DNA from 2 places in the Rhizobium sp. AN80A genome. Region 1 is predicted to be linked to the other one. Evidence: riboswitches for the same ligand, from Rfam matches in the RefSeq annotation. Region 1 holds a riboswitch; the other holds the start of a gene.

Region 1 (4,413 bases):
TCGCGTCGAGCGTGACGGCGGAGAGTTTTTGCAACGCGCGCACGGGCCGGTGGCCGCTCGCCGTCAGCGCGTCGTAGAGCGAGCCTTCGCCGCCGGCGGTGTCATCGAGGAATTTTATGGGGACCACGGAGCGATCGATCGCCAGCGGCAGCCCGTCGGCAAGACGCAGGCGATCGAGGCGCAAGACGCGCTCGTCGACGCCGAGGCCCAGCAGGAAGGCTTCCTCCGGCGAGGGTTTGTTGATGGCGCGCGAGAGGATCCTCGCCGCCGGCACGCGCCCGCGCGAGCGCATGTCTTCCGAGAAGGACGAGAGCCGCCAGAGCGACTGTTCCATGCGCTCGACCTTGGCGGAGACGAAGGTGCCGCTGCCGTGGCGCGATTCCAGCGTGCCCGTGTTGAGGAGATCGCGATAGGCGGTGCGCACCGTGACGCGGCCGATCTTCAGGGCTTCGGCCAGATCGCGTTCGCTCGGCAATGCGGCACCAGGCTTCAGCAGGCCCTCGTTGATCAGGCCGGTCAGTGCCTGCGCAAGACGACGATAGAGAGGCCCGCTGCGCGCTGTGTCGCGCAGTCCGCGCGTGTCGATCTCCGCTATCAGACTGGTTCTATCCATGAGATTAAAATAGAACCTCTTTGGAACCAATTGCAAGTGCCAACGCGCACAAAAAAACCCTCGCAAAGTTCCGCGAGGGTTTGATGACATCAGGAGTGGTCGGCTTTTCGCCGTCAGTTCTTCGAGAATATGTAGTCGGTTTCCTGGCGCAGCACTTCGCCGGGGCGCAGAACCGCGTTGGGGAAGCCCTCATGGTTGATGGCGTCCGGCCAGATTTGCGTTTCCAGGCAGAAGCCGGCGAAGGGGCCGTATTTGCGGCCACCGATGCCGGGTACCGGCACATCGAGCTTGAAGGCGGCGTAGAACTGGACGCCGGGCTCGGTCGTGCGCACTTCCATCGAGACGCCGGAATAGAGGCTGCGCGCGAGCACCACGGAACGCTTGGCGACACGTTCGGACGAGAGGCAGAAATTATGGTCGTAGAGCGCCTGAGTGTCGCCCTCGAAGCGCTTCAGCGAGGCCATTTCGCGGAAATCGAATACCGTTCCTTGCACCGGGCGGATCTCGCCGGTCGGGATCTGGCGCTCGTCGGTCGGAAGATAGCTGTCGGCGGCGATCATGATGTCGTGGCCCAGCGTGTCGTCGCGGCCGTCGAGATTGAAATAGGCGTGCTGGCAGACATTGGCGATGGTCGGCTGGTCGCTCGTCGTCTCGTAAACCACCGAGAGCTCGCCATCGCCATGCACGCGGTAGGTGACGAGGATGGTGCAATTGCCGGGATAGCCGCCGCGACCATCGGCATCGACGATCTTCAGGACGACGCGGTCGCTGTCGTGCTCGACGATCGTCCAGTTGCGCAGCGCGATGTTTTCGAAGCCGCCATGCAGGTGGCTGACGCCGTTTTCGTTGAGGTCGAGCTGATAGCTATTGCCATCGAGCGTGAACTTGCCGCCGCCGATGCGGTTGGCGTTGCGGCCGGGCGTCGCGCCGAAATAGGCGGAGTGCGCGGGATAGCTGTCGAAATCGTCGAACCCAAGGGTCAACGGCGCATCATGACCCTCGAGCCTGAGGTCCTGGATGACTGCGCCCCAGGTGATCACCTTGGCGGTCAGGCCGCCGCCCGAGATTTCGACGCGATGGACGGTCTCGCCCGTCTTCGTCGTCCCAAAAACGTCCCGCTTCAATCCATCCGCCATCCTGTTTCCTCCCCGGTTCGCGTCCACAATTTCGGGCCAGAACCTGCTCTCAATTGAATGAAATCGCAACCGCCGCGCTATAAAAACAAGCGAGACGAAAAGCCTCAGCCGTCCTCGCCAATATCTTCCAGATTGTAGGGTGTCGTCTGGTAGATTTCGTTGATCCAGTTGCCGAAAAGCAGATGCGCGTGGCTGCGCCAGCGGTTCTGCGGCGGGATCGACGGGTCGTTGTGCGGGAAGTAGTTGTGCGGCATCTTGATCGGAACGCCGGCATTCACATCGCGGAAATACTCGTCGGCGAGCGACGTCGAATCATATTCGACGTGGTTGAAGATATAGAGCCGGTTGCCCTTCTTCTCGTGAACGAGGCAGACGCCCATCTCGCTCGATTCCATCAGGATTTCGAGCGTGTCGGATTTTTCGATGTCGGCGCGCCGCACTTCCGTCCAGCGCGAGACCGGGACCTCGAAATTGTCGGAGAAACCGTTCAGATAGACCGACGATGGCTTGAGGTTCTTGTGGCGATAGACGCCGAAGGCCTTTTCCGTCAGCGCGTGCTTCGGAATATCGTGAAAATGGTAGATCGCGGCCATCGCGCCCCAGCAGACATTCATCGCGGAGTGCACGTTGGTGCGCGTCCAGTCGAAAATCTGCTGCATTTCATGCCAATAAGTGACGTCTTCGTATGGAAGCGTTTCGATCGGCGCGCCGGTGATGATGAAGCCGTCGAACTTCCGGTGTTGGATCTCCTCCCAGGTCTGGTAGAAGGAGAAGAGATGGTCTTCCGAGGTGTTCTTCGCCTTGTGGTTCCCGACGCGAACAAGCGACAGCTCGACCTGCAGCGGCGAGGCGCCGATGAGGCGCGCCATCTGGATCTCGGTCTTGATCTTGTTCGGCATGAGGTTCAGAAGCCCGATCTGCAGGGGGCGAATGTCCTGACGGATCGCGGCCGTCTCGGTCATCACGCGCACACCTTCCTGAACCAGGGTTTCAAAGGCGGGCAGGGTATCGGGGATCTTGATCGGCATAGCGGTCACTCGATGAAAAATACGAATATATCGCTATCGGTCCGCACGCGGCCCTTTAGCAACTTCTTTAACGTGGCTGCAAGCCGGCCGGCCAAATCACCACGGAGCGCTCTAAATAGCGCCAGTCGGGCCGCGAATCAATCGTCGAAAGAAACCGCCTCGTCGGCGCCATGGTCACTCCCCCGTTACCTGATGCTAGAAACTGTTGCTGGACAGGCTGACTCACGGTGCTATTCAGGTGCTACAGACGCGTAAGGAAGCATGATGGCAGAGGACGTCAAAAGCAGACCGAGCATCCAGGGGCAGGACCGGGTCGGGTATGATCTCAGCCTGATCTTCCGTCTCAAGGTGATGTTTTCGGCATTCTGGCATTCCAAGGTGCGCGTGCCAGTGCTCATTCTCTCGACGGCGTTGATCGGCATCATTCTGGCGACGGCCTATGCCACGGTCATTCTCAACCAATGGAACGCGCCATTCTACGACGCCATCTCGCGTCGCGATCTGCCGGGGTTTTTCTACCAGCTGAAGATCTTCGCGTTGATCGCCGGCATGCTGCTCCTGCTCAACGTGATCCAGGCCTGGCTCAACCAGATGACGGCGCTCTATATGCGCGAGGGGCTGACACGCGATCTCGTCGACCAGTGGCTGCAGCGCAAGCGGGCGCTCAGGCTCGCTTCCAGCGGGCTGATCGGCGTCAATCCGGACCAGCGTCTGCATGAGGATGCGCGCAATCTGGCGGAAAGCACCACGGGGCTCGTCATCGGCCTGGTACAATCGACGATCCTCCTGGTGAGTTTCATCGGCGTTCTCTGGGAGTTGTCGAGCGGCTTCGTCTTCCGCTTCGGTGAATACGCCTTTTCCATTCCAGGCTATATGGTCTGGGCGGCGATCTTCTACGCCGCGTCCGCCTCGGTGCTGAGCCAGCTCGTCGGCCGCAAGCTCGTCAAGCTCAACGCGGACCGCTTCTCCAGGGAGGCGGAGCTGCGTTTCGCGCTGATGCACGCCAACGAGAACATTCCGGCGATCACGGCTGCGCGCGGGGAAGAGAACGAGCGGGGGCGGATCAACACCGACATCAGCGCCGTTCTCGCCGTCATCAAGAAGCTGGCGATGGCCAACGTCAACCTGACCTGGGTGTCAGCCGGCTACGGCTGGCTCGTCGTCGTCATTCCGATCATCGTGGCGGCGCCCGCCTATTTCTCCGGCGGCCTCACCTTCGGTCAGCTGATGATGTCGGTCGGCGCCTTCAACCAGGTGAACACGGCGCTGCGCTGGTACGTGTCGAACTTCGGCCCGATCGCCGAATGGCGCGCGACCTTGATGCGCGTCACCGATTTCCGCCAGGCTCTGACCACCATGGGCGACGATGTCGATCTCAAGGAGACGATCGCCTATGAACGCAGCGCGCCGGGCACGCTGACGCTCGAGGATGTGACCATCGCCACCAAGATGGACGAGGAGATCGACCAGTGCGGCGGCTTCCGGCTGCAGGAAGGCAGCGTCACCATCAAGGCCGGCGAGAAGGTGATGATCAACGGCGATCACAACGTCAATCGCAAGCTGTTGTTCCTGGCCATGTCGGAGCTGTGGCCCTGCGGAAGCGGCAAGATCGGCCTGCCACCCACCGACGACATGC
Region 2 (4,413 bases), 610 kb from region 1:
GCACCGCCGAGCAACCGGCGCAATCAAGCTTCTCCGGTTGATCCTGTCATATGGTGCTGGCGAGAGATTGCGAGGATGCAAGGACGCTAGGGCAATCCTGGCTGACATGCGATTTGAGCAGCCGGCGCCGCGCGACGTGTTCATGACCTACGAGCAGTGCTTGGCAATCGTGAAGAAGAGCGCGGAGCTCAAATGCCCGTCCATCGGGTTCGTCGAGGCGGTCAAGTTCGAGACCGCGCTGCGACGCATCGACGTGATCGGCGAATGGGCGCCATCGGAAGAAGGTGGTCCATTCAAATGGGCTGGTCTAACGGCGCCGCGCGACTTGTCGCGAGATATGATCCTGTCCATCAAGACGAGCAAGACGGGAGCGCCAGTGGCGCGCGACCTGAAAAGCTACCCGTTGGTGGTCGAGGCTCTAAAGGCCTACTCGCTACCCGATATCGGCCCGCTCGTGATCGATGAGGATTACGGCAAGCCCTACTGGGAAAACCGCTACGCGACCAAGTTTAGAGCGGTTCGCGATGCGGCTGGCGTGCCAGACAATGTCTGGTCAATGGATACCCGTGCTGGCGCCGTTTCGGAGACGGTGGAAGCAACGGGCTCTATCGAAATGGCCAGCGATCTAGCTACCCACACGACGACGAAGATGACAAAAAAGTACAGTCGCGGCGACGGTCTTGAGACCAGCCGCAAGATTGCCGAAGCACGTAACGCTAAGCGCAAGTGACACGGCAGTGAAACGAGTGAAACGCCGTTATACTTAAGTTATTGAATTTGCTGGAGCGGGTGAAGGGGATCGAACCCTCGTCGTCAGCTTGGGAAGCTGCTGCTCTACCATTGAGCTACACCCGCGTTACGCGCAGATTTCCAACAGATGATGATCGCTGTCAAGCGGCCTTGAAGCACTTGCCGGTGATGTGGCTCAGATCCGGAAGTGCTTGGAGAGCTTGAGGCCCTGCGCCTGGTAGTTGGAGCCGAGGCCGGTGCCGTAGAGGCTTTCGGGGTGTTCCTGCATGTGCTCGTAGACCAGGCGGCCGACGATCTGGCCGTCTTCGAGAATGAAGGGGACCTCGTGGCTGCGGACTTCGAGGACGGCGCGGCTGCCTCGGCCGCCGGCGGGGGCGTGGCCGAAGCCGGGGTCGAAGAAGCCGGCGTAATGGACGCGGAATTCGCCGACCAGCGGATCGAAGGGCGTCATCTCGGCGGCGTAATGCGGCGGCACGTGGACCGCCTCGCGCGAGACGAGGATGTAGAATTCGTCGGGATCGAGGATCAGTTCGTTACGACCACGGCTGTAGATCGGCTCCCAGAAATCGAAGATGTCGTGCTGTGCCTTCTTGTCGACGTCGACGACGGCCGTGTGATGCTTGCCGCGATAGCCGATCAGGCCGTCCTTGTCGCCGGCGAGATCGATCGACAGCGCGATGCCGCCGCCCGAGACATTCGGCTTTGTGCTTGCGACCAGCGTCTCGGCATCGTGCAGCGCCAGCAGTTCCGGCTCGCCGAGCAGCGACTGGCCGATGCGGAAGCGGATCTGCGACAGGCGCGAGCCGCGACGCACGACGATCGGGAAGGTGCGCGGCGAGATTTCGAGATAGAGCGGGCCGGAATAGCCGGCCGGGATCTTGTCGAACTCCTGCGCGTAATCGGTGATGACGCGGGTGAAGATATCGAGGCGACCGGTCGAGCTTTTCGGATTGGCCGAGGCCGACATGTCGGCCGGCAGATCGAGGCGCTCCATCAAGGGAACGATGTAGACGCAGCCGGTTTCGAGAACCGCGCCCTCCGTGAGATCGACGACATGCAGCTTCAACCGGTCGAGCTTGTCGGAGACGAGACTGGTGGGACCGGGCATGAAGCTGGCGCGGACGCGAAACGCCTTGGCGCCGAGGCGGAGATCGAGGCTCGCCGGCTGGACCTGGTCGCTGTCGAGTTCGCGCTCGGCGACGAGCCGTCCGGTCTCGAATAACGCCGCGATCGCGCGGTCTGCCAATATTCCTGTTTCGCGAGCCATCATGCCCCATCCATAATTTGCCGCAGACAAAACCAAAATCGAGGAATTGACGCAAGCACGCAACGGCAGTATTGCAGCTTTATCCCGTGGTGATTTGGCCGGTCGGCTTGCAGCCACGTTAAACAAGTGGCTAAATAGACCGGGTTGAAACCGGTCTGCATTCGCGGCCGGTTTTTTTGTGTTTGAAAGTGGTGATTCATGAGCAAGACCTGGCGCCCGGCAACTCAACTGGTTCATGGCGGAACGCTGCGCTCGCAGTACAGCGAGACCTCAGAGGCGATCTATCTGACGCAAGGCTTCGTCTACGACAGCGCGGAAGCCGCCGAGGCGCGCTTCAAGGGCGAGACCGAAGGCTATATCTACGCCCGCTACGGCAGCCCGACCAACGACATGTTCGAAAAGCGCATGTGCGCGATGGAAGGCGCGGAAGAAGCCCGCGCCACCGCATCGGGCATGGCAGCCGTCGCCGCCGCCATCCTCTGCCAGGTGAAGGCCGGCGATCATATCGTGGCCGCCCGCGCGCTGTTCGGTTCCTGCCGCTGGGTGGTCGAGACGCTGGCGCCGAAATACGGCATCGAATGCACGCTGGTCGATGGCCGCCACCTGGAGAACTGGGAAAAGGCGATCCGCCCCAATACCAAGGTGTTCTTCCTCGAAAGCCCGACCAACCCGACGCTCGAAGTGGTCGATATCGCGGGCGTCGCCAAGCTTGCCAACCAGGTCGGCGCAAAGGTCGTGGTCGACAACGTCTTCGCGACGCCGATCTTCCAGAAGCCGCTGGAACTCGGCGCCCATATCGTCGTCTACTCCGCCACCAAGCATATCGACGGCCAGGGCCGCAGCCTCGGCGGCGTGATCCTGTCTGATCGCGAATGGGTGACCGAGCATCTGCAAGACTACTACCGCCACACCGGTCCGGCCATGTCGCCGTTCACGGCCTGGACGCTTCTGAAGGGTCTCGAGACGCTGCCGCTGCGCGTCAAGCAGCAGACGGAAAATGCCGGCAAGATCGCCGACTTCCTCGCCGAGCAGAAGCAGGTGGCCAAGGTGATCTACCCCGGCCGCAAGGACCATCCGCAGGCCGATATTGTCGCCAGCCAGATGAAGGGCGGCTCGACGCTGGTGGCGATCGAGCTCAAGGGCGGCAAGGAAGCGGCGTTCGCGCTGCAGAATGCGCTCGATATCGTCAAGATCTCCAACAATCTCGGCGATGCCAAGAGCCTGATCACCCATCCGGCGACGACCACGCACAAGAACTTGACGGACGAGGCGCGCGCCGAACTCGGCATCTCTCCGGGCACCGTGCGCCTGTCGGCCGGCATCGAGGATACCGACGACCTGATCGAGGATTTCGCGCAGGCGCTGTCGAAGATCAAGGCCTGATCAAGAATAGCCGGCCGGGTCGATGTGGCCCGGCCGGATTTAAACGCGCATATTGGAAATTCACTCGCGCCAGACTGGTATGGTATTAGTCTTAACGCGCGAATTTTTCGCGCTTACAGCCAATTGATTGCGGATTCCGGCCTGGTTTATTGACCTGCAGCACCTCTTATAAGATACCAGTAAGGTATTCTTATTATGGTGTAGGCATGTACCGCGCCCTGACACGAGATATTGAAGTGGTGGTCGAGCCCTTTTACCTGGAGGAGCAATCCGACCCGGACGACGATCGCTATGTGTGGGGCTACCGCATCGTTATCAGCAACAATTCGGACCTCACGGTACGCCTCGTCAATCGCTACTGGAACATAACGGACCAGAACGGCGTCGTCGATGAAGTGAGCGGCGCCGGCGTGGTCGGCGAGCAGCCGACACTCAGCCCAGGTGACACATACGAATACTCGTCGGGCTGCCCGCTCGATACGCCCTCGGGCCTGATGTTCGGCCACTACCAGATGCAAACCGACGAAGGCGAGATTTTCCAGGTGGAAATTCCCGCCTTCTCGCTTGATTCACCTGGCCTGCTCAGAGTGCTGAACTGATCACCCTTCGCTAACCGATCACTCCGCCGCCTGCGCGAGCTCTTCCGCTTCGAAGCGATAGGTCGTCGAGCAGAACTCGCAGGTCACCGCGATCTTGCCCTCTTCCTGGCTCGCCTCGATTTCCTCGGCAGAGAAGCCCTTGAGCACGCCCTTGATCTTCTCGCGTGAGCAGGAGCAGCGGTCGAACACTTCGCGCGGCTCGTAAACGCGCACGCCGCGCTCGTGGAACAGCCGGAACAGCAGGCGCTCGACGCCGACCTGCGGATCCGTCAGCTCATCTGCGTGGATGGTTTCCACCAGCGAACGCGCTTCGGCCCAGGCATCGTCTTCCGCATGCTTGACGGTGCCTTCATCGCCGTCGCCGCCGTGCAGGTCGGCCTGGCGCATGCGCTCGGGCGCTTCCGGCAGGAACTG

Evidence for each region. A riboswitch is a leader RNA that binds a small molecule or an ion and turns the genes downstream of it on or off. The one in region 1 is predicted to bind S-adenosylmethionine.
Region 2: another riboswitch for S-adenosylmethionine. It lies ahead of P3R82_RS23420 (O-succinylhomoserine sulfhydrylase); the one in region 1 lies ahead of metA (homoserine O-succinyltransferase).

What each region holds. Positions count from the first base shown of each region.
Region 1 covers NZ_JASJPX010000003.1:2,991,226-2,995,638, forward strand. Annotated here, with positions in the region: gene P3R82_RS26405 (GntR family transcriptional regulator) at 1-613, opposite strand, end outside; gene P3R82_RS26410 (aldose epimerase family protein) at 727-1,749, opposite strand; gene metA (homoserine O-succinyltransferase) at 1,854-2,777, opposite strand; SAM riboswitch at 2,813-2,890, opposite strand; gene P3R82_RS26420 (ABC transporter ATP-binding protein/permease) at 3,042-4,413, shown strand, end outside.
Region 2 covers NZ_JASJPX010000003.1:2,378,037-2,382,449, forward strand. Annotated here, with positions in the region: gene P3R82_RS23405 (hypothetical protein) at 1-730, shown strand, start outside; tRNA gene P3R82_RS23410 (tRNA-Gly) at 782-855, opposite strand; gene P3R82_RS23415 (2'-deoxycytidine 5'-triphosphate deaminase) at 926-2,020, opposite strand; SAM riboswitch at 2,094-2,172, shown strand; gene P3R82_RS23420 (O-succinylhomoserine sulfhydrylase) at 2,216-3,400, shown strand; gene apaG (Co2+/Mg2+ efflux protein ApaG) at 3,607-3,999, shown strand; gene P3R82_RS23430 (Hsp33 family molecular chaperone) at 4,018-4,413, opposite strand, start outside.